DNA from 4 places in the Micromonospora sp. CNZ322 genome. Region 4 is predicted to be linked to each of the others. Evidence: riboswitches for the same ligand, from Rfam matches in the RefSeq annotation. Region 4 holds a riboswitch; each other region holds the start of a gene.

Region 1 (6,991 bases), on a different contig from region 4:
GCAGACCCGGTCCAGCACGGAGATCTTCTCGGCCCCGATCAGCAGGGGGTGGCTGAACGGGATGTCCTCGTACCAGCCGGGGAAGAACCGCAGCTCCAAGTCGTCCATGAAGTCCCGGCGGACCACCTTGTTCCAGGCGGTGTGCTGCACCCGCAGCAGCTGCGGCTGGTCGGCCAACCGGGTGACGCCGGTGATCCCGCGCAGCAGCGGGCTGCTCGCGTCGACCTCCCGCCGGCCGTCCTCGTGCATCCGCAGGTGGTCGAGCATCAGCACGTCGGGCTGGTGCTGGCGCAGCCGGTCCAGCACCGCCGCGATCGTGCCCGGTGGCAACCAGTCGTCGCTGTCGACGAACCAGACGTACCGGCCGGTGGCCACGTCGAGCCCGGCGTTGCGGGCCAGCCCCAGACCCACGTTGCTGCTCAGGTGCACGACGCGCACGCCGTCGCGGCTCACCGCGTACGAGCGGAGCATGTCGCCGCAGCCGTCCGGGGAGGCGTCGTCGACGGCGATCAGCTCGACCGCGTCCGACTCGCCCGCCGGGATGTCGGCCCGGATCGACTCGAGGCACTGGTACAGGTACGCCTCGACGCCGTACACGGGCACGACGATGCTCAGCAGCGGTGCGTGCGTCGGCTCATTGACCACGTCCGCCACCTTCGACGACCCGGGTGGCCGGCCCCGGAACCTGACGTTGCCGCCGATGGTGGACTCTCTGAACTCCCGCCCAGCGGAAGGTTAACGCCGGCCGATGGGCGTTTTCGGACCCGGGGATCGCGGGCTCGTGGGGCGGGTGGGATGCGTCCGGTTCACCCGGGAGTGACCCGGTAGGGTGCCTCGGTGCGGCCCTGCCGGGTCGTCGTGGGCGTCGCCGTCGCGTCGTCCGACGCCGCGACGAGGAGGCTACGACCGTGCTGGTGACCCTGCCGAGCGCCGGGATCCCGGCATGACGAGCGTCGCCGCGACGTCGGCCGCCCGGCCAGCACCCGCCCCGCCCCGGCTGCCCTCGCTGACCGGGCTGCGTTGGATCGCCGCGCTGCTGGTCTTCGGCTTTCACGCCGGCACCATGCGGATCATCGCCGAGCCGGACTACAAGGCCGTCATCGACGCGCTGTTCACCCTCGGCCTCTCCGGGGTGCAGTTCTTCTTCATCCTCAGCGGGTTCGTGCTGGTCTGGTCGGCCCGGGAGGGGGACTCCCGGCGTACCTTCTGGCGGCGGCGGATCGCCAAGATCTACCCGAACCACCTGGTGCTGTTCGCGGCGACGCTGGTGGTCGCCTGGTGGTTCGCCGACCCGGTCCTGCCGGCGGCCGCGTTGGAGAACCTGCTGCTGTTGCAGGCGTGGGACCCCCGGCCGGGCTGGTTCTACAGCATCAACACCGTCAGCTGGTCGCTGTCCTGCGAGTTCTTCTTCTACCTCTGTCTGCCGCTGGCGCTGCCACTGCTGCGCCGGGCCCGGCCGAAGCTGCTCTGGGCGCTGATCGTCGCGCTGCCGCTGCTGATCCTCGCGCTCTGGCCGGCGCAGGAGTTGGTGCCGGAGGTGAGCCGCTGGTGGTTCACCCAGATCTTCCCGCCGGTGCGGTCGCTGGAGTTCTGGTTGGGCGCGGTGGCGGCCGAGTTGATGCGCCGGGGGCTCTGGCGCGGTCCCGGACTGACAGTGGCCAGCGGGATCTTCCTGGTCACCTGGGTGGCGGCCGCGCAGTGGATCCGCGCCGAGCTGTGGACCACGCTGCTCGCGGTCGCGTACCTGTTGGTGATCACGGCGGCCGCGGACGCGGACGTGCGGGGTCGGCGCTCGCCGTGGCGGTCCCGGCCGGTGGTCTGGCTCGGTGAGGTCTCGTTCGCCTTCTACCTGGTGCACGTGCTGGTGATGACGAGCGTGCTGCGCTGGAGCGGAACCTGGGGGATCGGCTTCGCAGGTTGGCGTGGCCCGGCCGTGGTGCTCGGCTTCCTGGCGGCGAACCTGATCCTCGCCGGGCTGCTGCACCGCTTCGTCGAAACCCCGATGATGCGCCGGCTCGCGCCGCGCCGTGTGGCCCGTCCGGCGCCCGTCCCCCGACAACGCGCGGCCGGCGACGACGACGCACGAGACCCCGCGAGCAGCGCCCGCGAAGAGGTCGACGGACCTGCCGACGAGGTCGGTCGGGTCGGCGGTCGATCAACGTACGTCGACCTGCGCTGACAACGTCCACCCTGGTCAACGGGGCCGGCGCGGCGTGATCCGACACGCCCGTGGTCGGTGCGCCCGGGTCGGCGCGACGGTAGCGTGGGGACGTGCTTCCGGTCGCGTTCACCTGTCCGCTGTGGTGGGTGGCGCGCTGGGCGACTCGGGTGCTGACCAGCCTCGCCGTCGTCGCGGCCCTGGCGCTCGGCGCAGGCCCGGCCACGGCCGCCACGCCGACACCCGGCCCGGTACCGACGTCGAGCGCCGTGCCGGCCTCGGTCGCCGTCGGGTCGCTGGCGGCCTGCTACCGGCACTGCGAGGCACACAGTGCGGCCCGCCCGGGCCCGGCGATACCGCCGGAGGCCGCCGAGGAGCCGGTCCCGACATGGTCGGTCGACACGCTGGTGGCGCTTCCCGGCGATCAGGGCGCCATCGCGGCCGGCGTGCTGCCGGTCCGTGCGGCCGAATCCGACCGGCTGTCCCTCGTCGACGCAGCGGGCGGTCGGGTTTCCCGGGCCCCACCCGGTCGCTGAGCCACCGGGACGACCGTCCCGACACCGCTCCCTGTCGACCCACCCGCTCCCTGACCCGCCGACCCGTGGCCCGCCGTGGCCCGCTGGTCGCGCGGCTCCCCATCGCACTGCTCTCTCCCCGAGGTGCCGACCATGGAGACCGTCGTCTTCTACCAGTTCGTGACCGAGGTGCCGCAGGCCGCCGCCATCTGGTCGACGCTGTTCCTGCTGACCCTGGGCCTGCTCGCCGTGCTGGCCGCCCGCCCCGAACGGGACCGGCCCACTGACGACCCGCTCCCGGCCGGGCCCACTGCTCGGGAGCTGGCCGCCGCCGAGGCCGTCGACATGCGCCGCTACGCCGAGGAGGTGGCCGTCGCCGCGGCCGGTGCGGCCACCACCGCCAAGCGGTGGCGTGCCGCCTGGCTGACTGCTCAGGAGCAGCTGGAGCAGGCCAGCATCCGGTACGACGAGGCGGACACCGCCGCGCGTCGCTTCGCCGGCGCCGGGGCGTTGCCCACCCCGCAGACCCGGCACACCCCCGCCGAGTACGCCGCCCGGGAACGCTATCTGCACCGGGCGGCGATGGCGGCGTACTGGCGGGGCGACCTGACCATGGCGCAGCTCGGCGACGTGTTCGGGCACCGGCGCGGCTGGGATCCCCGGCGACACCCGGTCGAGCAGGAGGTGCTGATCAGCCGGGTGGTCCGGGATGCGCGGCTGGCCGACTACCAGGTGGCCGCCGACCGTGAGCGGGCCGCCTGGCGCGACGCGGAGTTGGCCGCCGAGTCGGCTCGTGCCCTCGCCGAGGAGGCGTACGCGGCGGCGGCCCGGCTCCGCCCGACCCTGGTCCCCGCGCGCCGCACGGTGGCCGGGGCGCTGCGTCCCGCCGTCGTGGCACGGTGGCGCCCGGCCCGGGTGGGTTGAGCCCAATCCGTGATGTGAGGCCGGTCACCTGATCGCGAAATGGGACGGCCGGCACGATCGGCGGGATTGTTCCCGCGATTGTGGTCGCGTTTTTTGCGGCCTGTCCGGTTGTCGCCCGCAGGCGTCGCCGTAACCGGTTGTCCCATCGAGTCACATCATCGCCAATACACGCAGAAATTGTCGCGCCGATGGGGGTTTACGCAGGTGAACCTGGCTTGGCAGGGGGTTGAGACGCCAGTAGTGTCGTCCCGTCCGGTGCGGTAACCGATCGCAAGACGCGACGCCGCATCGACCCGCTTAATCGTGATCAACGAACCGGGGACCCACCAGTAAGTCCGGGGTGAATCCGCGAGCCACGGCCCGCGGTAGGGCGTCTTCCCGCCCGAATCCGTCAGCTAACCCGGTAGGCGGTGTCGGAAGGAGTCCCATCCTCGTGCAGCACCTTTCCACCCCTCGGTTGTTCCCTCGCCTCCACGGCGCGGCGGTGCACCCGCTCATTCGTCCAGTCACGGTGAGCTGACCTCCCGGGTCATCGCCTTCCCCGCCCGGCCGCGCCGGGCGTTCCCCTGAGCGGTTCACCATCCGCGGACCACGGTCCGCGCGCTGGCGCCTGCCCGGATGCCGGTCCGGCCCCGGGTGCCGCTCTCCCCCCGATCCGTGGAGGACCCCGTGAAGCACACCCTGCAGCGTCAGCTCCGCCGTCTCGCCACCGAGCGCCCGTACCAGATCGTCGCCGCCTCCGCCGCGGCCCTCGCGATCGCCACCACCACCGGCGCCCTGCTCACCACTGCCGACGACGCCCCGGCCGGCCAGCGCACCGCGACCACTGTCGCCGAGATGCGCAGCGACGTCGCCGCCTCCCGCGGCGAGGCTCGGGACGCGTCCCCCTCGGCCAGCGCCGTGCCGACCACGGCCGCCCCGGCCACCAGCGCCGCGTCGCCCGCCGCGAAGGCCAGCAGCAACCCCGACCTGACCCGGAAGCCAGAGCGGCCGAAGCCGCCCGCGACCAAGGTGCTCGACTACGACTACGAGGCGCAGAACACGTACTACAACTGCGGCCCGGCGGCCACCCGGAACGCGCTCAGCGCCGCCGGCATCGACCGCACCCAGGAGCAGCTCGGCGCCGAGCTGGGCACCACCGAGATGGGCACCAACTCGGCCGAGGACACCACCCGGGTGCTCAACGCCGAGGTGAAGGGCTCCCCGTACCGGACCCGGATGTTCCCCGGCGCGCCCAGCCCGGCACAGATGGACCGCCTCCAGGCCGACGTGGTGAAGGCCATCACCGACGGCCGGGGCGTGGTGGCCAACGTCGTCGGGGACGCCACCGACACCGACGGCGGCTGGCACTCCTACGGCGGCGGGCACTACATCGCCGTGGTGGGCTACAAGGACAACGGTCGCACCGTACGGATCGCCGACTCGGCGAACCCGGCCGACCCGTCGTACTGGATCACCACGATCGACCTGGCCAACTGGATCACCAGCCGGGGCTACTCCGCCTGACCCGGGCACGCTGACCGCCGCGGGCACCGTCTCCCACAAGGGGCCGGCGCCCGCGGCGTTTGTCAGCGCGGTCCGTCATCGACGGCTCTCGTACCTGGCCGTGAACCGTGGGAGACTGCGGCCGTGGTGGAGAAGACGGGTGGTCACGCCGGCCGCAGGCCGGTTCTGCTGCTGCTGCACGGCATGGGAGCGACCGGGGACGTGTGGTTGCCCTGGGCCCCGTACCTTGAGCAGCACTGGCCCGGGCGGTGGCTGGCACCGGACCTCGCCGGCCACGGCTGGGCGTCGCCGCTGCCGGCGTACTCCTTCGCGGGCTTCGCCCAGCAGGTCGCGCAGGCCCTCGCCCCCGACGACCGGCTGGTCGTGCTCGGACACTCGCTGGGTGGGGTGGTCGGCCTGGCGCTGGCCGCCCGCGACGCCGGAACGCCGGTGGACGCGGTGGTCGGGCTGGGCATCAAGGCGCTCTGGTCACCCGCTGAGCTGACCCGCGCGGCCGAGGTCGCCGCCCGCCCGGTGAGCTGGTTCGCCAGCCGCACCGAGGCGGCTCGCCGCTACCTGCGGGTCTCCGGTCTGGCCGGCCTGGTCCCGCCGGACCACCCGGTGGTGGACGCCGGCCTGCGCCAGGTTGACGGCCGGTGGCGCCTCGCCATGGACCCGACCGCCTTCGCCGTCGGCGAGCCCGACCTGGCCGCGCTTCTGGCGGCGACCGACGTGCCGGTGGTGCTGGCGCGCGGGGAGAACGATCCGATGGTCACCGACGAACAGCTCAAGGAGTACGGCGTACCGGTCGCCACGCTGCCCGGTCTCGGGCACAACGCGCACGTGGAGGACCCGGCAGCGGTGCTGGCGCTGCTCGACCCGTACCGCTGAGCGGTCAGGGCGGCCGGCCTCGGCTCGACCGCCCTTATGAAACAGGCCCTACGCCGGTGTGGACGCGGTCAGTGTCTCAGCCGGTGCCAGCTCCCGGCGGGCAGCGGTCAGGAACGCCTCAGCGTACGACTCGGCCGGGAAGTCACCCAGGTAGCGGCGGCGGGTGGCCCAGCGGGCCTCGGCCAGCGGATCGGTGTCCAGCAGTGCGGTCAGCACCTCGTCCACGTTGGACATGTCCCGGCGCAGCACGTAACTCGACCCGGCCAGCGGGAACCGCTCCACGAACCGGTCGCCCTCGTCGCCCATGTCGGTGACCGCGTACGGCTTGCCGGAGTAGAGGAAGTCCGAGATCACGCCGGACACGTCGGAGACCAGCGCGTCGGCGGAGTTGACGCACTCGGTCAGGCTCAGCTCCCGAGCCGCCGCTCCGACCACGTGCTGGCGGCCGGTGCGGGCCCGGTCGGCGACGAGCAACTCGGTCAGGCGGCCCAGTTGTCGGGCTGATGCCGGGTTCTGCGCGGTGTACGGGTGGGCCCGCAGGATCACCGTCGCGCCGCGCTCCAACAGTCGGCGCAGCAGGCTTTCGGCCACCGGCAGCGAGCAGTAGTCGGCGTCGGCGTGGTGCCCGGTCCAGGTCGGCGTGTAGAGCACCGTCGGGTGCGCCAACCCTTTCGCGGGCTCCGGGCGTACCTCGATCGACTCGACCTGTGGGCGACCCACCACCACGAACTTGTCCGCCGGGATCTGCACTCCGGCGCGGGCGTACCGGTCGATCGCCGCCTGTCCGGCCACGAAGATCCGATCGAAAATCCCCGACACCGGGTTGGCGCTCGGCGCCTTGTCGCTGTCGCCGTGGTGCAGCTGGATGTGGGTGAGCTGGGTGAATCGGACGCAGTGGCTGTTCTTCGCACCGTGGTTGACGTAGAACGCCGCCCGCAGGCTCGGCACCAACGCCTCGTCTATCGCCCGCAGGGTGGGGCAGTAGACCACCGGCGCGTCGGTGGCTGCCGCGATCGGC
Region 2 (6,991 bases), on a different contig from region 4:
CGAGGGCCGCTCCGCGTCACGCGGAACGGCCCTCGACGGGGATCGTGCGGGTCAGAGCAGCGACATGTGGACGTGATCGGTGTGGTTCGACGGCCCGCTGTACGAACTCCAGCCGGTGGCCGGGAACCAGATCTGCCGGTTCCAGATCACGTAGTAGATGCCGAGCCGGTCGGCGTTACGGATGAGGAACGCGGCGACGTTGTTGCCGTACGTCCGGGTGTCGTTGTTGTGCCACGGGGAGAACCCGCTCTTCTGTAGCGACCAGTCGCAGGCGCGGCCCTTCGGGTGCTCCCACGGCCCGCCAGGGCGGTAGCAGCCGACGAACCGGTTGAAGCCGGCCGCCTTGACCTCCTTGTACGCGTGCAGCGTGCGCGGCGTGATGCAGCCGGACGTGGTGGGGTCGTTCTCGCTGCACGACTGGGGCTTCCAGTCACCGTCGGCCGTGCGACCCGGGCCGATCTTCGCGACCTTGGAGGTGGCATCCACCAGGCCGCCGGTGAAACCCTTGCCGCCGACGAGGGAGAGCGCCTTGTCGGCCTCGCTCTTGCGCTTCGCCATCAGGGCGGTCTGCTTCTGCTGCTCGCGGACCTCGGTGTCGAGGGCCAGCTTGGCCTGCTCGGCGCGGGCCTTCACCTCGTTGACCTCGGAGAGCTTCTTCTCGTTGACCATGTTCATCTCGTCGAGCATCCCGGCGCGCTGGACGAACGAGTCGGGAGCATCGCTCTCCAGCAGCATCGCGACCGCGCCGATCCGGCCGGTCCGGTACGCCTGGGCGGCGATCTGCCCGACCTGTGGGGCCAACGCGTCCAGGTCGGCCTTTGCCCGGTCGACCTCTGCGGCCAACTCGCCCTGCCGCTTCTTGGACTTGTCCAGCTTGGACTTTGCGGCGGAGTAGTCGCGGTTGGCCTGCTCGATGACGTCGTTGAGCAGCTTGGGCTCGCCGTCCTCCTCGTGCCCGGACGGTGTGGGGGTCGTCGGGGCGGCGTGCGCCGGGAGCGGCCCGGCGAGCACGGTCAGTGCGGCGATCACGGCCACCACGGGAGTCAACCAGCGGCGTAGGGGTGCCGTCACAATGTTCCCTTCCGTCGACCGCCGACCGGGTTAGCTGACGGGTTCGGGGCGGAAGTGGCCCCTACCGCTGACGCGGATTCACCCCAGGCACCTGGGTCCCCGGCTCGCCGGCTGGCGATTGGGCGGTGGCACCGCAGGCGCCGCTTCGCGCCTTCATCGGTAACCGGCAGCGAGGTTACCCGAGAGTCGACCGGGTGAGCTACGCCTGGATGCCGACCAAAAGCGTCATTTCGCCATAGCGTTGAGTGACCAGTGACGCGGTTCTCAGGGTGGATGCCCGATCTGGTCACGCTGAGGAGTGTCACCATGCCGTATCCGTGCTCCTGTTCGACTCCGGCCACCGGTCGGTGGCCTCGGATGGGGGTGCGGTCCGCGTCCGGGCCGGCTCGTCGGAGCTGGCCGTTCGCGGTGAGCTGAGTGCGGCCAGTGCCTCGCTGCGGTCCGGCTGGGGCCGGGGCGCGGGAGCGTCGGTGGATGCCGTGGCAGCTGTACGCCCGGCGGCGGTCACCACCGCGGCCAGCCCGGTGGTCAGCGGCACGGCAGCGATCAGACCGAGGGTGGCGACTGCGCTGCGGACGATCTCCTGCGCGAGGAACTCACTGGTGAGGATCTGCCCGATCGGTCGCGAGTCGGCGGTGAGCAGGAGCAGCAGGGGCAGTGACGCGCCTGCGTACGCCAGCACGATGGTGTTGACAGTGGAGGCGATGTGCGCGCGGCCTACCCGGGTGGCGGCACGGTACAGCTGCAACCGGGTCAGCCCGGGGTTGGCGTTCGCCAGTTCGGTGACGGTGGCCGCCTGGGTGACCGTCACGTCGTCGAGCACCCCGAGCGATCCGATGATGATCCCGGCGAGCAGCAGGCCGTGCAGGTCCACGTCGCCCTGGAACATTGACAGGGTGGTGGCGTCCTCGCTGCCGAAGCCGGTGAGGTGGGTCGCGGCCGTGGCGATGGTGGCGAGCACGCCGGTCAGCACGAGGCTGCCCAGGGTGCCGAGCACCGCGACCGAGGTCTGTGCGGTGACCCCGTGGGTCAGATAGAGCACCACGAACATGATCAGGGCCGCACCGACCACCGCCACCAGCAGCGGTGGTTTGCCGGCGCTGATGCCCGGCAGCACGAAGGTGAGCAGGATGGCGAAGCTGGCGGCCAGTCCGGCGAGCGCGGCCAGGCCTCGCCACCGACCGAACGCGACGATCGCGGCCGCGAAGATCACCGCCAGCCACACCATCGGGGTGCCGCGTTGGTGCTCGGCGATGTTCCAGTTGCTGGTGGTGGGATCGGTCGGGTCGGCCAGCTCGACCAGGATGACCTCGTCGCCGACGTCGACCCGGGGTGCGCCGGGCCCGTCGGGCACCGGTGTCCGTACCTGCTGGCCGGCGGTCGGCCCGTCGTCCACCCGCACGTCAACAGTGCCGCACCGCCCGTCGCCGACCCTCGGTGTGCCCTCGGGAACTGACGGCACCGGCGGGCACGGCTCGCTCACCACCCGGGTGACGGTGCCGGGGTAGCGCGGCACGTCCGCGCCACCATCGGTCTGCGGTGACCCGCCGCGCGGCCAGAGCAGCACCGCTGCCAGCACTGTGGCGACGAAGAGGGGTACCACCGTCACGACGAGGATCCGTCTCACCCTTGGTGGGGCGGACGGAGCACTGTGAGTGTGGTCGGAACCCAAAGCGAGACTCCCAACGATCCGGTGCGGGATACGGGTCAGCGGGCCTGGCGGTTCACCGTTGCGGTGGAAACGCGGCGGACGGCGGGGCGGATCGCTGCCTGACGACCGCTTGATCACGGACGGTCAGTGCTCGGCCCGGTCGGCCGGGGGCGACGCCACGACGTGGCGGCGCGGGTGCCCGACTGCGCAGCGGCATTCGGAGGGCCATCGTGGGAGATGCTAGCCAGCCCTCCCGGGGCCTGCAGGTCGTGGCGGAGTGTCGGGCGGCCGAACCGCCCGCGCGGCGGACCTCGGGCGGTCAGCCGCGCTTCATGAGCCGGCCGACCGCCGCCATCATCTCGGTGGCCATCTCGTCGGCCCGACCCTCGGCGGCGCCCTCGTGCATGCAGTGCCGGGCGTGCCCGTCGAGCAGCCCGAGGGCCACCTTGTCGAGGGCGGCCTGGATGGCGGAGATCTGGGTGAGCACGTCGATGCAGTAGCGGTCGTCGTCGACCATCTTCTCGATGCCCCTGACCTGCCCCTCGACGCGGCGGAGCCGCGCGAGCAGCTGGTCCTTGCTGGCGGTGTATCCGCGGATCGGGGTGGGTGCGGTCATGTCCACCAGGATAGCGTACCCCTAGGGGGTATGGTACGGTCGGTTCTGTTGAGATACCCCCACCGGGTACCGGTACTGCAAAGGAGACGATCCAATGGTCAACACGACGTACCAGGTCCAGGGCATGACCTGTGGGCACTGCGTCAGCGCGGTGAGCGCCGAGGTCGGCGCCATCGCGGGCGTGCGTGACGTCCAGGTCGACCTAGCGGCCGGCCGGGTCACCGTCAGCAGTGATCAGCCGCTGGACACCGCGGTTGTCCGAGCCGCAGTCGACGAGGCCGGCTACGACCTCGTCGACGCGTGATCGGCGGGTCGGCGTGCGTACCGTGACGAGACTGGCCGGGTTCGCCGTGGGCCTCGCGGCGGTGTTCGGCGCGACGTACGGGGTCGGCCGGGTGGTCGACCGCGCCCCGGTGGTCGAGGGCCGGCACGACGGCGACGCCGCCCATGCGACGGGCGAGCACGACGAGGCGGCCGACCGGCTCCCCGGCGGCCTGCTCGTCTCCGACAAGGGCTACACCCTCCAACCGGTCGCCGCCCAGGCCGGCGAGTTCGCCTTCCGGATCGCCGGCCCGGACGGCCGCCCGGTCACCCGCTACGACGTGGCGCACGACAAGCAGATGCACCTGATCGTCGCCCGTCGGGACCTCTCCGGCTTCCGTCACGTCCACCCCGAGCTTGCCCCGGACGGCACCTGGCGGGTCGACACCCCGCTGGCCGGCCCCGGGCAGTGGCGGGCGTTCGCCGACTTCGCCCCGACCGGGGGTGAGTCGCTGACCCTCGGCGTGGACGTGACCGTCCCCGGCGAGTTGACCGAACGGCCGTTGCCCGCCCCAGCGACCAGCACCACCGTCGACGGCTACACGGTCACCCTGACCGGTGCGCCGCAGCCCGGCCGCACGTCGTCGCTGACCCTGACCGTCACCCGGGACGGGCAGCCGGTCACCGACCTGGAGCCCTACCTGGGCGCGTACGGGCACCTGGTGGCACTACGTCGGGGTGATCTGGCGTACCTGCACGTGCACCCGGACGGGACGCCCGGCGATGGCCGCACCCGGCCCGGTCCGGCCGTCACCTTCCTCGCCGAGGTGCCCTCGGCCGGCAGCTACCGGCTCTACCTCGACTTCCAACACGGCGGGAGGGTGCACACCGCCGAGTTCACAGTGGTCGCCGGCGCCGCCCCGACCGGAGACGTCCCCACTCCGAGCGGACCCGCACCGACCGGCGGGACCGACCACGGCACCCCCGGGCACGGACACAACTGACGGGACCAGACGATGACCACCACCAGCAGACCGCTACCTGAGGCGCCGAACCGGATCGAACTGGCGATCGGCGGGATGACCTGCGCCGCGTGCGCCGCCCGGATCGAGAAGAAGCTCAACCGGATGGACGGGGTGAGCGCCACCGTCAACTACGCCACCGAGAAGGCGACCGTCCGGTACGCCGACGGGGTCACGCCGGACGACCTGATCGGGACCGTGCAGAAGACCGGTTACACGGCGGCGCTGCCGGCCCCGCCCAGCGCGGAACCCCCGGTGGACCCGTTGCGGGGACCGCGTACCCGGCTCTGGGTGTCGGTGGTCCTGAGCGTGCCGGTGGTCCTGCTGGCCATGGTCCCGGCCTGGCAGTTCGACTACTGGCAGTGGTTGTCGCTGACCCTGGCCGCCCCGGTGGTGGTCTGGGGTGGGCTGCCGTTCCACCGGGCCGCCTGGACCAACCTGCGGCACGGCGCGGCGACCATGGACACCCTGGTGTCGCTCGGCACCCTGGCCGCGTTCGGCTGGTCGCTCTGGGCGCTCTTCCTCGGTGACGCGGGGATGCCCGGGATGACGCACCCGTTCCGCTTCGACATCACCCGGACCGACGGCGCCGGCAACATCTACCTGGAGGCGGCCGCCGGGGTCACCGTGTTCATCCTGGCCGGTCGCTACTTCGAGGCCCGGTCCAAGCGGACGGCCGGCGCCGCCCTGCGCGCCCTGCTCGACCTCGGCGCCAAGGACGTGACGGTGCTGCGTGACGGCGTGGAGACCCTGATCCCCGTGGACCGGCTCGCCGTCGGTGACCGGTTCGTGGTCCGCCCCGGGGAGAAGATCGCCACCGATGGGGTGGTCGACGAGGGCACCTCCGCTGTCGACGCCAGCATGCTCACCGGTGAGTCGGTGCCGGTCGAGGTCGCCCCGGGTGACGGCGTGGTCGGCGCCACGATCAACGCGGGTGGGCGGTTGATCGTCACCGCCACCCGGGTCGGCGCGGACACCCAGCTCTCCCGGATGGCCGACCTGGTGGAGCAGGCGCAGAGCGGCAAGGCGGCCGTGCAGCGGCTGGCGGACCGGATCTCCGGGTTCTTCGTGCCGATCGTCATCACCCTCGCCGTCGGCACGCTCGGCTGGTGGCTCGGCACCGGGGCCGGCCCGACCGCCGCGTTCACCGCCGCCGTGGCCGTGCTGATCATCGCCTGTCCGTGCGCGCTCGGCCTGGCCACCCCGACCGCGCTGCTGGTCGGCACCGGTCGGGGCGCCCAGCTCGGCGTGCTGATCAAGGGCCCGGAGGTGCTGGAGTCGACCCGCCGGGTGGACACCGTGGTGCTCGACAAGACCGGCACCGTGACGACCGGCCGGATGACACTGGTGGACGTGGTGCCGGCGAGCGGTGTGGACCGGGCCGAGCTGCTCCGGCTCGCCGGGGCGGTGGAGGCCGCCTCCGAGCACCCGATCGCCCGCGCGGTCGCGGCCGCTGCCACCGATGGGGGCGCGCTGCCCCCGGTGACCGCCTTCGGCAACCTCGAAGGGCTGGGGGTGACCGGCACTGTCGACGGACGGGCCGTGCTGGTCGGCCGGGTCCGGCTGCTGCGCGAGCGCGAGATCGACGTACCGCCGGAGGTCGAGTGGGCCGTGCGCGACGCGGAGGCCGCCGGCCGTACGGCGATCGTCGCCGGCTGGGACGGACGGGCCCGGGGGGTGCTCACTGTCGCCGACGTGGTCCGGCCGACAAGCCGGGCGGCGGTGGCGCGGTTGCGTGGGCTGGGGCTGACTCCGGTCCTGCTGACCGGGGACAACACCACAGTGGCTCGCGCGGTCGCCGCCGAGGTGGGCGTCGACGAGGTGATCGCCGAGGTGCTGCCGGCCGGGAAGGTCGACGTGATCAAGCGGCTCCAGGCCGAGGGACGGTCGGTGGCCATGGTCGGTGACGGGGTCAACGACGCCCCGGCGCTGGCCCAGGCCGACCTGGGGCTGGCCATGGGCACCGGCACCGACGTGGCGATCGAGGCGGCCGACCTCACCCTCGTCCGGGGCGACCTGGACGCGGCGGTGGACGCCATCCGGTTGTCCCGACGCACGCTCGGCATCATCCGGGGCAACCTGTTCTGGGCGTTCGGCTACAACGTGGCGGCCCTGCCGTTGGCCGCCGCTGGGCTGCTCAACCCGATGATCGCCGGTGCCACGATGGCGCTGTCCTCGGTCTTCGTGGTGGCCAACAGTCTGCGGCTGCGTCGGTTCCGTTCGGCCGTCTGACCTCCCTGGCCCGCAGGGCGGGCACCCGGCCCGCCCTGCGGCACGCCTCAGCCGGCGTGAACCCGCACCGTCTTCAACTCCGAGTCGGCGGCGTCCGGGATGCTCATCCCAGCGGCCAGGCCGGTACGCAGGTATTCG
Region 3 (6,991 bases), on a different contig from region 4:
ACGTACATGATCCGGTGGCCGAACTGGATCTGCGCGTACCGGTTCTTGCCGCGAATCACCGTCCAGTCGCCGGGCGAGGAGCCGTCGAACGTGCTGGCCCGGTAGTACTCGCCGGCCAGCACCGCGCCGACGGCGTACCGCTGCCCGGCGGCCAGGGTGTACTGGAGCGGCGAGATCGCCTGGTAGGGCACCCCTTCCGGGTACGCGGACTGCTCCGGGTACGCCCGTCCGTAGACCGGAACGGTGGTCCGGCCGGGCTTCGGCGTGGCCACGACGCCGACGGTCCAACTGGCGGTCGGCGCGGACGCCGGGTTGTGGAACCAGGCCCGCTGCCCGAGGTACCAGATCGCCGTCCAGTCGCCCTGCCGCCCGGCCAGCGCGTATGTCTGCCCGGCGGATGCCCGGGCCCCGTGGTCCGACACGGTCATCGTGTTCGGGCTGCCGTCCGGGCGGAGCGCGATGTCGTTGACGAGCGGCGCGTCCGCGGACGGTGCGCTGCGCAGCACCACCGCCGAGGAGCCGCGTGGCGCGCAGGGCACGCCCGGGGTGACGCAGCCGGTGAACGCCGGCTGGTTGGTGGTGTAGTCCGGGTCGATCCGGACCATTCCGGTGGCCGGGGTGCCGGTGTCCAGTCGAGGTGCGTGCAGCAGGTCGAAGTAGTGCGTCCAGTCCCAGTACGGGCCCGGATCCCAGTGCATTCCCCGCACTGTCGAGGGAATGGTGCCGGGCACGTTGTCGTGGCCGATGATGTGCTGGCGGTCCAGTGGGATGCCCAGCCGCAGCGCCAGGTGCCGGACCAGCTTCGCCGAGGTCCGGTACATCGCCTCGGTGTACCAGGTGCCCTGCGCCGCGAAGCCCTCGTGTTCCAGCCCGATCGACTTCGCGTTGACGTACCAGTTGCCGGCGTGCCAGCCGACGTCCTTGGTCTTCACGTGCTGCGCGATGTGCCCGTCGACCGAGCGCAGCGAGTAGTGCCAGCTCACGTAGGTCGGGTCCTGGACGAGTTTCAGGGTCGTGGCCCAACTCGCCTCGGTGTCGTGGATGACTATGTACTCGATCTTCTGCCGGGCGGGTCGATCGGAGAGGTCGTGGTTGCCGTAGTCCCCGTCGCCGAACGCTTCGTAGGGCGCCGGGATCCACTCGCAGGAGATGGTGCGGGGGCACTCCACCCCGTCCGGGCGGGCCAGGCGGCGCAGGCCCAGCCGGTCCAACCAGGAACGCTCGGGCCGCACCACACGGGCCGGCAGGGTGATCCGCTGGCCGTCGTCGGTCACCCGGACTTCGCCCGCGCCGATGGTGGTGAAGACCTCGTCGGCGAAGGCCGCCGCGGCGTCGGCGCTGTCCGCGCCCGAGTAGCGGGCGACCGCGCCGTACCAGGCCGCCGGGTCGGTGTCCGCGCCGACCGGCGCGCCCAGATCCCTCTGGTACGCGCTCAGCAGCGCAGCCCCACCCCGGATGTTGAGGCCCGCGTCGGTGCGCAGTGCCTCGGGGGTGGCGCCGGTCAGCGTGGCGGCGGTGTCGACGGTCTGCAACGCGGCGGTGGACGGCGCGGGTGCCTCGACCGGCCGGGGCGCGGGCACCCGGGTGGGACGGGAGTCGTCGCCGCGTGGGTCCTCGGCACCGGCGTCGTGGTGGCCGCGCCCGGGTAGGGCGGCCACGTGCCGGGCGTCGGTCAGGTGCATCGGGCCGTAGCCGCCACTGGTGCTCGGTGTGCCGGCGTTGGTGTCCCAGCGCGACTCCAGGTAGGAGACGCCGAGCAGCACGACGGCCGGCACGCCGTACTCGGTGGCCGCTGCGGCGTACTGCTGCTGGCGGTCGGTGGTGGGCGCGGCGGCGGCCGGGTCGACGGAGAGTGGCACAGTGGTCGCGGCGGCGATCACTGTGACGGCGAGCAGCGCGCGCCAGCCGGTCGACAGGGTTGGATGGTGCATCGAACCCCCTAGATTCTCGCGGAGTGAGGTCAGGTCACCATCGCGCCGTCCGGGAGGTCGCGTCAATACCTTTCCATCTATCGAAGCATGCGGAAAGAATTCTTCACACACGGTCGGTGACCTAGTCCAATCCGTACGGAGTGTCACTGCCGCACGGGTTGCGGATCGGTAACAAGCGTCTCTACTCTGGTCATTCGTCGGCCCGACAGCAGCTCCGCCCAGCCCGGGCGGTAACGGACCGACACCGCCGAGTCGTTTCCGAAACGAACCGGGGACCCAGGTCCCTCGGGGTGAATCCGCAGCCACTGCGGTAGGGCGCCGACTTCCCGCCCGAACCCGTCAGCTAACCCGGTAGGCGGTCAGGAAGAAGGAGTACGGAACCCCGGTGGCACTCCATGCCCCGCGGCCGTCGTCCGAGCGGTCGGCATCAGCCGGCCCGGCGTCGATCGTGCCGCGCCCACGCTGGTCCCGCTTCACCACCGCACTCGCCGCGCTGGCCGGCATCGCCGTCGTTCTGACCGGCAGTGCCACGGCGGCTCACGCCGACCCGTCCGTCGCCGAGATCGAGCGCCAGATCGACGCCGACTGGAACAAGCTCGAACCGATCATCGAACGGCACAACGCCACCCGCACCGACCTCGCCGCGAAGCGCAAGCAGGCCGACGCGCTGGCCGCCCGGATCACTCCGCTCGAGCGCCAGGTCGACGCCGCGATGAACAAGGTCAGCGCCCTGGCCGTGCGCGCCTACATGGGTGAGAACGTCTCGACCGTCAACGCGATGCTGGGTAGCCGGTCGCCCAGCGAGGTGGTCGGCCAGCTGGAAATGCTCGACCGCTTCGCGCACAACCAGCAGAAGGACGTACGCCAGGTGGCCGACCTGCGCGACCAGTTGGCCGCGCAGAAGGCGCCACTGGACGAGATGGTGGCCCAGCTGAGCCGCACGGAAGCTCAGCTGGCGGCGAAGAAGAAGCAGATCAACGACGAGATCGACCGCCTACAGAAGTTGCGCCTCAAGGTGTACGGCAGCGGCGGCGGCGGTCCGCTGCGCCCGGCGCCCTGCCCGGGCAGCTACCCCGGCGGCGCCGCGGGCACCGCTGTCAAGTTCGCCTGTGCGCAGATCGGCAAGCCCTACGTCTGGGGTGCCGAGGGCCCGAACTCGTACGACTGCTCCGGGCTGATGCTGGCCGCCTGGGCGAAGGCCGGCGTGTCGCTGCCGCACAACGCCGCCGCACAGAGCCGGGTCACCAAGAACGTCAGCAAGGGAGACCTGCGCCCCGGCGACCTGGTCTTCTACTACAGCGACATCCACCACGTCGGCATGTACGTCGGCGGCGGCTGGGTGGTGCACGCCTCGCAGGCCGGCCAGCCGGTCAAGATGAAGAAGGTCGACGACGGCCCGATCCACAGCTATGGCCGTCCAGGCTGACCCCGAGTGATCGAAGGGCCCGTCGCGATCGGTCGCGGCGGGCCCTCGTCGTCTCGGTTCTAGCTCAGCGGGTTGGCCAGGTGCGCCAGTGCTGCCAGGCGCGGCTGGGCGTCGGCCCCCGCTGGCCCTGGTAGCGCGAGCCGTAGACCACCGAGCCGTACGGGTGCTCGGCCGGTGAGGAGAGCCGGAAGATGCAGAGCTGCCCGATCTTCATGCCCGGCCACAGGGTGATCGGCAGGTTCGCCACGTTCGAGAGCTCCAGCGTCACGTGACCGGAGAAGCCCGGGTCGATGAAGCCGGCGGTGGAGTGCGTGAGCAGCCCGAGCCGGCCCAGGGAGCTCTTGCCCTCAAGTCGGCCGGCGAGCTGGTCACCCAGCGAGATGACCTCCAGCGTCGAGGCGAGCACGAACTCCCCCGGGTGCAGCACGAACGGCTCGCCGTCGGGGACCTCGACCGCCGAGGTCAGGTCGTCCTGCTGCATCGCGGGATCGATGTGGGTGTAGAGGTGGTTGTTGAAGACCCGGAACAGCCGGTCGAGTCGGACGTCGATGCTGGACGGTTGGACCAGGGTGGGCTCGAACGGCTCCAAGCCCAGCGTGCCGGCCTTGATCTCGGAGACCAGGTCACGGTCGGAGAGCAGCATCGGACCACCATAGCCGCGTAGCCAAAAGTGCCCGGATTCGGTGCCGGTGACCAGCGCGTCGAGGTCGCTGCTCGTACATTTGTTCGATAGAATGCCCACATGGCTTCCTGGTCCGAATTCGCCGCCGACGAGCCCCGACTCGCCGACGGGATCCGCGTTCTCCTCCAGCAATACGGGCCGGGCTTCGGCTATCTGGCCACGGTCCGTGCCGACGGCGGGCCCCGCGTCCATCCGGTCTCCCCGGTCATCACCGCCGAGGGGCTGTTCTGCTTCATCATCGACTCGCCCAAGCGCCGCGACCTCGAACGTGACGGCCGTTACGCGCTGCACTCGTTCCCCGCGGAGGAGAGCGACGACGAGGCGTACGTGGCGGGGCGTGCCCGTCCGGTGACCGATCCGGTCCTCGTGGCGCAGTTGGCGCACAGCGCCCGGGCCGAGCCGCAGGTCGACTGGCGGCTCTTCGAGTTCACGGTCGACGTGGCCATGCTCACCCGCCGCGAGCAGCACATCGCTGGCATCCCGGGCCTCGCGCCGGGTCGGCCGGCCGTTCGGGTCTGGCTCGACCCAAACGCCCCGTCGGCGGTGGCCGCGCCCCTCGCCGTCCCGCAGGCCCGCCCGACCCGCCTCAGCCGTGACGTCCAGTGCACGGCCGCCTGACCACGGCCGGAAGATCATCGGTGCCGGCTCCGTCGTAACGGAGCCGGCACCAGGGCACCCGTACCAGACCGCCGCCCGCCGCCTGCGGTGATCAACTCGACTTCAAGAAAATCGCGGTGTCCCAGCGCTCCGGATGCCCCGACTTCCAGAAAGCCGAGTGGATCAACCCGGGCGGAGCGGTACGGGGACACCTGCGGCCGGCGGGGGTACCTGGGTGCACGGGTTCGACGACTCGGGTACAGTGGTGCCGCTTGCGGGTGTAGTTCAATGGCAGAACATCAGCTTCCCAAGCTGACAGTGCGGGTTCGATTCCCGTCACCCGCTCCACTGCGAAGGCCCTGATCAGGACGTGAGTCCCGGTCAGGGCCTTCGATGTTCCTGGACCACGAGCACCCGGCGGCCCAGCAACGGGACCACGTGCCGGGCCTCAACTTCTCACTGGGGCCGCTTCGAATCCCGTACCAGCCGGCGCAGATGGTGTGTCGCTCAGCGGGATCTCGCAGACGGTGCGCCAAGGGCTGACGTCCGGCGTTCCGGCGATGAGCCGGACCCGGTCGACGGCTGTGCGGATCGGCAGGTGTGCGGAGATGGTTTCCGCGGCGTGGCTCAGCGTGGGCTTGGCGGCGTCGTGACCGATGGTCAGGTGTGGCACCACGTCACCGTGCGCCCCGGCATAAGGCGGCGCCTCGGGAAACTGTTGCCACACCGCCGCAGTGAGCTGCCGGAACGGGCGATCTGGCTGCGGAGCAAGCCAGACGACCGTGTCACCAAACCAGCCGACGTGCGTCAGTGCGACCTCGAACCGCGGTATCCCGGCAATGGTCTCGCGCAGCACCGCCAAGACCTGCTCATCGATCTGCTGCGGGGGCAGGAACGGGTAGAGGACTGTCACGTGCGCTGGCACGCCCCACCCGGCGGCCCGGTCGAGCGATGCCCGGAACCGGCCCACCGCCTCCTCGGCCTCGGGTATCGGCACGATGAGGGCCGTCTGTGTCGGTTCCATCCCCGCAGTTTCCAACGACGATGGGTGCCGGTCCACCGGATTCGCAGCCCGCCGCAGGAGGACGCCGCACCCACAGAACGGCATCGAGCTCGGCCAACAGCAGAGTCGACGGGCGTGGTGTGCAAGCTCCCGTTCTCAGTCTCGGGACCACGTTCGTGCGGCGAGGAAGGACGGCCCTATCGGTAGTCGGCGAAGATCCGGCGTTCCACGCCGTCGACGGTGATCGGGCCGCCGTGGGGAAGGATCCACTGTGGTTTGGTGTGGCCGAATGGGACCCCGACGCAGACGACCGCCTCGGGGTTGTATCGGCTCACCACGTCGACGACAGTGTCGCGCTGCTGCTCGCGTAGCCGTGCCCGATCGGCGGCCGGGGGTCGACGGGTGTGGTCGGAGACCGGCGGACGGGCGACCAGGACCGCGTCGACGGCGCTGAGGAAGCCGCGTTCACCCAGTGATCGGACGATCCAGCCGACTTCGCGTGCGGGGAGAAGTTCCTCCGACGTCTCGATGATCAGCACCCCACCGTGCAGGGCCTCCGGGGAAAAGGGGAAGCGTCCCGCCGTCAGGATCCACTGGATGACCTCCAGGCAGCCACCCCAGGTGGGGCCGGTGACCGCGCGGGGCGGCCCGTACCAGCTCCACGGCTCCGTCGGTTCGCGCTCTCCGAACGACTTCAACGCCTGCGGGTCTGCCCAGTCGATGCCGATGTCCTCGGACTCACCCGGGTCGGTGATCTCCAGCCGTTCCCCGGTGAGCAGTGCCGCCCGCAGCGACCGGACGTGGATGTCGTCGACGGCAGGCCCGGGGCCGAGGTGCACCTGGGAGGATCCGCCGTAGAAGCTGGCGATGCCGAGGCCACAGAGCCAGTGGTGCAGGTTGGTGTTGTCGCTGGTGCCGAGGAACGGCTTCGGGTCGGCGCGGGCCAGGTCGCCGTCCAGGTGGGGGATGACGGTGATCTGGTCGTCGCCGCCGATGACGGCGAGAATGCCGCGTACCTGGGGGTCCGCGAAGGCGGCGTTGATGTCCGCCGCCCGCGCTGCCGCGCTCGCACCCACCTGGCGGGTGGTGGGGTATTCGACCGGGACGAGGCCGGTCAGGTCGGCAAGCCGTCGCATGGCCTGCTCGTGGATCCCGGGATAGGCACCGGGCGCAGCGAAGGACGGCGAGAGGACCGCGAGGTGGTCCCCCGGGCGTGCTTTCCGAGGACGAACGAACTCATGCGCCATGTCGAGATCCAACAGGTCGGCCAGCCGGTGCGCATCTCATTTCGGAACGGGCTCCAGGAGCTTCACGCGTTTCTCCTCCGCCCCGACAGCCGCTGGCGGGCGACA
Region 4 (6,991 bases):
ACGCAACCGCCCGCCGGGAGTTCCCGGCGGGCGGTTTCGCATGTCCCGGGCCGGGTCAGCCTGGATCGAGCAGGGCGACCTCGCCGCTGGCCAGGTCGTAGAGGCCGCCGACCACGGCCACCCGGCCGGCAGCCACCGGCGCGGCCAGCAGATCGTCCTGGCGCAGGGTGCGCACCGTGCGCCGGACGTGCCGGCGGATCGCCAGCGGCTGCACCGCCGGATCGTCGAGCCCCGCCTCGGTCACCGCCGGGGCGATCTCGTCCACCAGGTGCGCCAGCGACCCACCCGGACGCTGTCCGGTGCGCAGCGCCTCCACCGTGGCCTGCACCGCGCCGCACCGCTCGTGGCCGAGGACCATCACCAGCGGTACGCCGAGTTGGCCGACCACGTACTCGATCGAGCCGCGGACCGCGCGATCGAGCACGTGCCCCCCGGTACGGATCACGCAGATCGCGCCGAAGGTCTGGTCGAAGATCGCCTCCAACGGCACCCGGGAGTCGATGCAGCCCAGCACCACGGCGTACGGCTGCTGGTCGCCGGAGGCCGCGGCGGCGGCCGTGACGTCGTGTCCGTGCACCGGCTGGCCGCTGACGAACCGCCGATTGCCGGCGAGCAGGTCGGCCAGCGCGGCGCGGGGCGTACCGCCGGCCTGCCGCCCCTGCCCGGACGTCGCACCCATGGGCGCTCCCGACGACACCATGCCGTTCAGCTTGGCCCGCCGCCGTCCGGCACGGGCGAGGTCGGGAATGTTCGCCACGGGGCGATTGGCGTGGTGTCATGGCGGGTAGCCGGTGTTACCGCCGGGTATCCCGGTGCTGGTGGTACTGGGCGGCCCTGGGGAGGTGGCGATGCCGGAGCGGTTCGAGGTCGGTCTGCCGGACGGTGTGCGGCTCAACGTCGAGGCGACGGGTCCGACGGACGCCCAGGTCACCGCCATCCTGCTGCACGGCTGGACGCTGGACGGGCGCGCCTGGCACCGGCAGGTCGACGCGCTCACGGCACTGCCGTTCGGCGGTGCGGTGCGGGTGGTCGCCTACGACGCGCGGGGGCACGGCCGGTCCAGCTGCATGGCGCTGCCCACTGCCACAGTGGCCCAGTTGGGTGACGACCTGGCCGCGGTGATCGACGCGGTCGCGCCGACCGGCCCGTTGGTGCTGGTCGGGCACTCGATGGGCGGCATGACGATCATGGAGTACGCCCACCGCCACCCCGCGCACTTCGCCGCCCGTACCGCCGGCCTGGTCTTCGTCTCGACCACCGCCGAGGGGCACACGCACACCGTCTACGGGCTCTCGCCGCGGATCGCCCGGTTGATCCGGCTGGCCGAGACGACCGGCGCCGGCGTGCTGGCCCGGTGTGGCTCGTGGCGCGCGCCCCGGGCACTGCTGAACGCGCTGCGACCGAGCATCCGGTGGATGCTCTTCGGTGACCGCTGCGAGCCGGCCGACATCCGCCTGGTGACGTCCGCAGTGGCTCGGGCCTCGCTGCGCTCGATCGGCGGGTTCCGCGCCTCCATCGGCACCCAGCACCGACTGGACACCCTCGCCGCGTTGGCCCACCTGCCGGCCGCCGCCCTGGTCGGCGACCGGGACCGGCTGACCCCACCGCCGTGCGCCGAGTCGATCGCGGCGGCCCTGCCGGCCACCGAGCTGACCGTCTGCCCGGGTGCCGGGCACATGCTGATGATGGAACGTCCGGACGAGGTCAACGCCGCGCTCACCGGCGTGCTGCGACGGGTGCTCGCCGAATCGCCGCCGGCCCACCGTGGCGCATCGCCGCCCGCTCACCGTGGCACGGCCCCCGCCGAGGCGGGTGCCTGAGCACGTTCGCGCACCTCGGGCGCGGCGGGTCGGGCCCAGGGCCGTACTCTTCTCGGTTGGCCCGCGCGGTTCCCGCCGCCTGCCGGCGACCTCTGAAGGAGCGTGCGTTGACCGACCAGACCGGCCTGGAGCAGGAGATCGCCGTCGAGCAACGACACCTCGACCGGGTGTACGCCCGACTGGCCGAGCTGCGGCAGTCGGCCGTCCGCGCCGAGCGTGACGGCTACCGGATGGCCCGGGTGGGCACGCACGGCGCCCTGGTCGAGCGCGACGCGATGGTCTTCCACGCGGCGCAGCGGCGGCACACCCTGGACGCCGAGCACGAGGGGCTGGTCTTCGGCCGCCTGGACCTGCGCGACCGTCAGGTCCTGCACGTCGGGCGACTGGGGATCCGCGACGAGAACGCCGTCACGCTTGTCGTCGACTGGCGCGCACCGGCCGCCGCCGCCTTCTACCAGGCCACCCCGGCGCAGCCGCTGGACGTGGTACGGCGCCGCACCATCCAGTCCCGCGCCGAGCGGGTCACCCGGATCGAGGACGACCTGCTGGACCCGACGGCCGCCCCGGAGGGGATGACTGTCGTCGGTGACGGCGCGTTGCTGGCCACCCTGTCCAAGGCCACCGGTCGGGGCATGCGTGACATCGTGGCGACCATCCAGCGGGAGCAGGACGAGGCGATCCGCTCGCCCGGCTCCGGGGTGACGATCGTCGCGGGCGGCCCCGGCACCGGCAAGACCGCTGTCGCCCTGCACCGGGCCGCGTTCCTGCTGTACTCCGACCGCAGCCGCTACGCCGGCGGCGGCATCCTGGTGGTGGGCCCGTCATCGGTCTTCGTCGAGTACATCGGCTCCGTGCTGCCGTCGCTCGGCGAGGACACCGCGACCCTGCACTCGCTGGGCACCCTCTTCCCGGGGATGACCGCCACCCGCCCTGACCCGCCCGAGGTGGCGGCGGTGAAGGGCTCGCTGCGGATGCGCCGGGTGCTGGAGCGGGCGGCCCGCGACGCGGTGCCGGGCGGCCCGGGTGAGCTGCGGCTGCTCTACCGCGGCACGCTGCTGCGGCTGGACCGGGCCGCGCTGGACCGGATCCGGGACCGCGCGCTGCAACGCGGCGCACGACGCAACGAGGTGCGCCGGGCCGGTTTCGACGGGGTGTTCGCCGCGCTCTGGGCGCAGGCCCGTGAGCTGAGCAGCGGTCGACTGCCGGAGCAACCGGCCTTCGAGGCGGAGATCGCCGAGCGGTCGGAGTTCCGGGAGTTCCTCAAGGCGTGGTGGCCTCGGCTGCACCCCCGGCACGTGCTCGGCTGGCTGGCGCAGCCGGACCGGCTGCGCCGGTACGCCGGGGGGATTCTCTCCTCGGCGGAGGTCCGGCTGCTCAACGCCGCGTACCGGAACCTGGACTCGGCCGGGCTGACCATCGCCGACGTGGCGTTGCTGGACGAGTTGGACGCGCTGCTCGGTAAGCCCGCGCAGCCGGCCAAGGCGCGACGCGACCCGTTCCAGCTCGCCGGTGGCGTCCGTGAGCTGAGCACCCTCGGCGAGCGGCAGCGGGCCGCCCGCGCGGCGGCCCGGGAGCGTCCGGAGGACTACCGGGAGTACGCGCACGTGGTGGTGGACGAGGCGCAGGACGTCTCGCCGATGCAGTGGCGGATGATCGGTCGACGCGGCCGGCTGGCCTCCTGGACCGTGGTGGGCGACCCCGCGCAGACCGCGTGGACCGGCGATCCGGAGGAGCTGACCCGAGCCCGCGACCAGGCGCTGGGCCGGCGCAAGCGACACGACTTCACGCTCACCACGAACTACCGCAACTCGGCGGAGATCTTCGCGGTGGCGGCGGCGGAGATCCGTCGGCTCTACCCGGACCTGCCGCTGCCAACCGCCGTGCGCTCCACCGGGGTCGAGCCGGTGGAGCTGGTGGTGCCCGCGACGGGGTTGGAGACCGCGACCGTGGAGGCCGCCGCCGGCCTGCTGGCCGAGGTGGAGGGCACGGTCGGGGTGATCACGCCGGTCCCCCGCCGGGACGAGGTCGCCGGGTGGCTGGGCGCGCTCGGCGCGCCGAGGTTGCAGGTGGTGACCAGCCTGGAGGCCAAGGGCATGGAGTACGACGGGGTGGTGCTGGTCGCCCCGAGCGAGATCCGGGCGGATCCGGGCGCCGGGGTGCGCACCCTGTACGTGGCGCTCTCCCGAGCCACCCAGCGGCTCACCACCATCGACCCGACCGGCTGACGTGTGCGGACTGCCGCCAGCGGAAGGCCCTGCCCGTACACTTGCACACATAGCGATGTGAGCATACATTTGACCGGGTCCCGACCAGCGGCGGAAGGTGGTTCTCGTGGGCGCAGGTCATGACCACCACCATGGGTCCGTCGCCAATGCCGCACACCAGCACCGAGGTCGACTCTGGGCGGCGTTCGGGTTGCTCGCCACCCTGATGGTGGTCGAGGCGGTGGCCGCCCTGCACACCGGCTCGCTCGCCCTACTCTCCGACGCCGGGCACATGTTCACCGACGTGCTCGGCATCGGGATGGCGCTCGCTGCCATCACGGCGACCCGGCGGGCCACCGGCGACCCGCAACGCACCTTCGGGCTCTACCGGCTCGAGGTGCTCGCCGCGCTGGCCAACGCCGTCCTGCTCTCCGGCGTCGCGATCTACGTGGTGATCGAGGCGATCCGCCGTTTCGGCGACCCGCACCAGGTCATCGCCGGCCCGATGCTCGCGGTGGCCGTGCTCGGCCTGCTCGCGAACATCGCCGCCTTCGCGCTGCTGCGCGCCGGGGCCCGGGAGAGCATCAACCTCCAGGGCGCCTACCTGGAGGTGCTCGGTGACCTGCTCGGCTCGCTCGGCGTCATCGGCGCGGCGCTGCTCATCACCGTCACCGACTGGTGGTGGGCCGACCCCCTGGTCGCGGTCGCCATCGGCGTGTTCATCCTGCCGCGCACCTGGCGACTGGCCCGCGCCGCCATCCGCATCCTGGTGCAGGCCGCCCCGGAGCACCTCCAGGTGACGGCCGTGCACGACCGGCTCGCCGCCGTCCCCGGGGTCGTCGAGGTGCACGACCTGCACGTCTGGACACTCACCTCGGGCATGGAGGTCGCCTCCGCTCACCTGACCATGGCGCCCGGCGCGGAGGTCGGCGCGGTGCTCACCGCAGCGCGTACGGCCCTGCATGACGACTTCCGCATCGAGCACGCGACGTTGCAGATCGAGCCCGGCGCCGCTTCTGGAGCCTGTGGCTCCATCGAATGGTGACGGAGCCGTAATTTTCCGTGGTGACGCACGCACCGTCCGTCACAATGGCTGCAGGGGCCCCACCGGCACCGGTAGGCTCGGTCCCGGCCTCCACCAGGCGGCGCCCTCCCGGCGCCGGTGGCGGTCGCCGCCTAATCGCCCAACTGGGCGAACCGGGGAACCATGTTCCTGGGGTGTATCCGCGTCAGCGGTAGGGATCTTCCGTCCCGAACCCGTCAGCTAACCCGGTCGGCGGCTGACGGAAGGACATGCGCAGTGGCACCAGCACGACCACCCGCCGCCCGCCTGGCGGCCCTGATCGTCGCGATGTTCGCCCTCGGCGTCGCGCTTCCGGCCGGCACCGCCTCGGCCGCTCCCCCGACCGGCCTGCGGGCCGCCGCACCCGACTCCGACGAGGAGGGCGGCACCCCGGCGTTGCGGGCCCAACTCGAGGCGGCCAGCAAGGGCTACCTGGACGCGAAGCGCGCCCTGGACACCTCCGTGCAACGGCAGAAGCAGCTCGCCACCCAGCTGAAGACCATCGAGGTCGAGATCGAGCAGCGCAACGGCAAGGTCGGCGAGATCGCCGAAGTGGCCTACCGCACCGGTCGGCTCGGCGCGATGTCGGCGCTGCTCAACAGCAACACCCCGGAAGGCTTCATGGACCGGGCGGCCGCGCTGGACGCGGTGGCCGCCAACGAGGACCGGGTGCTGCGCGACCTGCTGAACAGCAAGGACAAGGCCAACCGCACCCGCGTCGGCCTGGACGGCGAGATCAACGAACAGCGCAAGCAGGTCGCGGTGATGGCCAAGCGCAAGGAGCAGGCCGAACGGGCCCTGACCGTGGCCACCGCACCCAAACCGCAGACCACCGCCGACACCGGCTCCAACCGGGGCACCTCCAGCGCCAACGCGACGGCCGCGCCGCGCAACTCCGACGGCTCCTGGCCCTCCGAGTCGTGCAGCGTCAACGACCCCACCCCGGCCAGCGGCTGCATCACCCCACGCACCCTGCACGCGCTCAACCAGGCCAAGGCCGCGGGATTCACCCGGTACGTCTCGTGCCACCGCCCCAGCGGCTCCGGTGAACACCCGAAGGGCCGGGCCTGCGACTTCGCGGCGCAGAAGGGCGGCTTCGGCGGGGACGCCACCGGCGGCGACAAGACGTACGGCAACAACCTGGCCGCGTACTTCATCCGCAACGCGGACCGGCTCGCCGTGCTCTACGTGATCTGGTACAGGCAAATCTGGCTGCCCAGCAGCGGGTGGAAGTCGTACAGCGGGGCGCACGGCACCCCGTCGACCGACCACACCAACCACGTACACCTGTCGGTCTACTGACCCTCGGTCTACTGACCCACGCGTCGTGATGCCTGTGAGTCGTCGTGATGACTCACAGGCATCACGTGCGTCCGGGGCCGGGCTACGTCGCCGGGCGTACCCCTGATGTCGTCGCTCGTCGGACGACCCGGCCGCGGTCGGCGGGCAGCATCGCGGTATGCCTCGGATCCGACCCACCACCCGCAAGGCGCTGCTCACCCTGCACCTCGTCACCTCGCTCGGCTGGCTCGGCGCCGACCTGGTGCTGCTCACCCTCGGCATCGCCGTGCAGCGAGGTGCCGACCCGGCGGTGGTCTATCCGGTCACGGCCCTGGTCGGCACGGTGCTGTTCGCGCCGCTGAGCGTCCTGGTCTGGCTGATCGGAGTCGCCAGCTCGCTACTCACCCCGTGGGGTCTGCTGCGCCACCGCTGGGTGCTGGTCAAGCTCGTGCTCACCACGGTGATGGTCGGGCTGGTGCTGTTCCTGCTCACCCCGAACCTGCGTCACGCCGGAGCGGTCGGCGCCGCCCTGCCCGCCCGGGATCGCGCCGACCTGGTCATCGCGCCGGCGGTGTCGACCAGCCTGATGATCATCGCGACGGTGCTGTCCACCTACAAGCCGT

Evidence for each region. A riboswitch is a leader RNA that binds a small molecule or an ion and turns the genes downstream of it on or off. The one in region 4 is predicted to bind cyclic di-AMP.
Region 1: linked by a shared signal. The riboswitch ahead of FB453_RS16705 (C39 family peptidase) and the one ahead of FB453_RS20010 (coiled-coil domain-containing protein) in region 4 are both predicted to bind cyclic di-AMP.
Region 2: linked by a shared signal. The riboswitch ahead of FB453_RS04745 (coiled-coil domain-containing protein) and the one ahead of FB453_RS20010 (coiled-coil domain-containing protein) in region 4 are both predicted to bind cyclic di-AMP.
Region 3: linked by a shared signal. The riboswitch ahead of FB453_RS19110 (C40 family peptidase) and the one ahead of FB453_RS20010 (coiled-coil domain-containing protein) in region 4 are both predicted to bind cyclic di-AMP.

Annotation. Positions count from the first base shown of each region.
Region 1 covers NZ_VITD01000006.1:172,972-179,962, forward strand. Annotated here, with positions in the region: gene FB453_RS16685 (glycosyltransferase) at 1-645, opposite strand, end outside; gene FB453_RS16690 (acyltransferase family protein) at 944-2,179, shown strand; gene FB453_RS16695 (hypothetical protein) at 2,272-2,694, shown strand; gene FB453_RS16700 (hypothetical protein) at 2,827-3,597, shown strand; cyclic di-AMP (ydaO/yuaA leader) riboswitch at 3,882-4,022, shown strand; gene FB453_RS16705 (C39 family peptidase) at 4,255-5,103, shown strand; gene FB453_RS16710 (alpha/beta fold hydrolase) at 5,227-5,973, shown strand; gene FB453_RS16715 (CDP-glycerol glycerophosphotransferase family protein) at 6,022-6,991, opposite strand, start outside.
Region 2 covers NZ_VITD01000001.1:1,013,589-1,020,579, reverse strand. Annotated here, with positions in the region: gene FB453_RS04745 (coiled-coil domain-containing protein) at 52-1,071, opposite strand; cyclic di-AMP (ydaO/yuaA leader) riboswitch at 1,076-1,206, opposite strand; gene FB453_RS04740 (YibE/F family protein) at 1,373-2,743, opposite strand; gene FB453_RS04735 (metal-sensitive transcriptional regulator) at 3,042-3,338, opposite strand; gene FB453_RS04730 (heavy-metal-associated domain-containing protein) at 3,433-3,642, shown strand; gene FB453_RS04725 (hypothetical protein) at 3,656-4,603, shown strand; gene FB453_RS04720 (heavy metal translocating P-type ATPase) at 4,616-6,853, shown strand; gene FB453_RS04715 (Orn/Lys/Arg family decarboxylase) at 6,901-6,991, opposite strand, start outside.
Region 3 covers NZ_VITD01000007.1:289,380-296,370, forward strand. Annotated here, with positions in the region: gene FB453_RS19105 (peptidoglycan recognition protein family protein) at 1-1,931, opposite strand, end outside; cyclic di-AMP (ydaO/yuaA leader) riboswitch at 2,167-2,303, shown strand; gene FB453_RS19110 (C40 family peptidase) at 2,317-3,357, shown strand; gene dcd (dCTP deaminase) at 3,422-4,000, opposite strand; gene FB453_RS19120 (pyridoxamine 5'-phosphate oxidase family protein) at 4,100-4,657, shown strand; tRNA gene FB453_RS19125 (tRNA-Gly) at 4,911-4,984, shown strand; gene FB453_RS19130 (2'-5' RNA ligase family protein) at 5,085-5,675, opposite strand; gene FB453_RS19135 (LD-carboxypeptidase) at 5,837-6,775, opposite strand.
Region 4 covers NZ_VITD01000008.1:103,210-110,200, forward strand. Annotated here, with positions in the region: gene FB453_RS19990 (carbonic anhydrase) at 56-679, opposite strand; gene FB453_RS19995 (alpha/beta fold hydrolase) at 849-1,820, shown strand; gene FB453_RS20000 (AAA family ATPase) at 1,928-4,045, shown strand; gene FB453_RS20005 (cation diffusion facilitator family transporter) at 4,152-5,069, shown strand; cyclic di-AMP (ydaO/yuaA leader) riboswitch at 5,188-5,319, shown strand; gene FB453_RS20010 (coiled-coil domain-containing protein) at 5,325-6,389, shown strand; gene FB453_RS20015 (DUF2269 domain-containing protein) at 6,547-6,991, shown strand, end outside.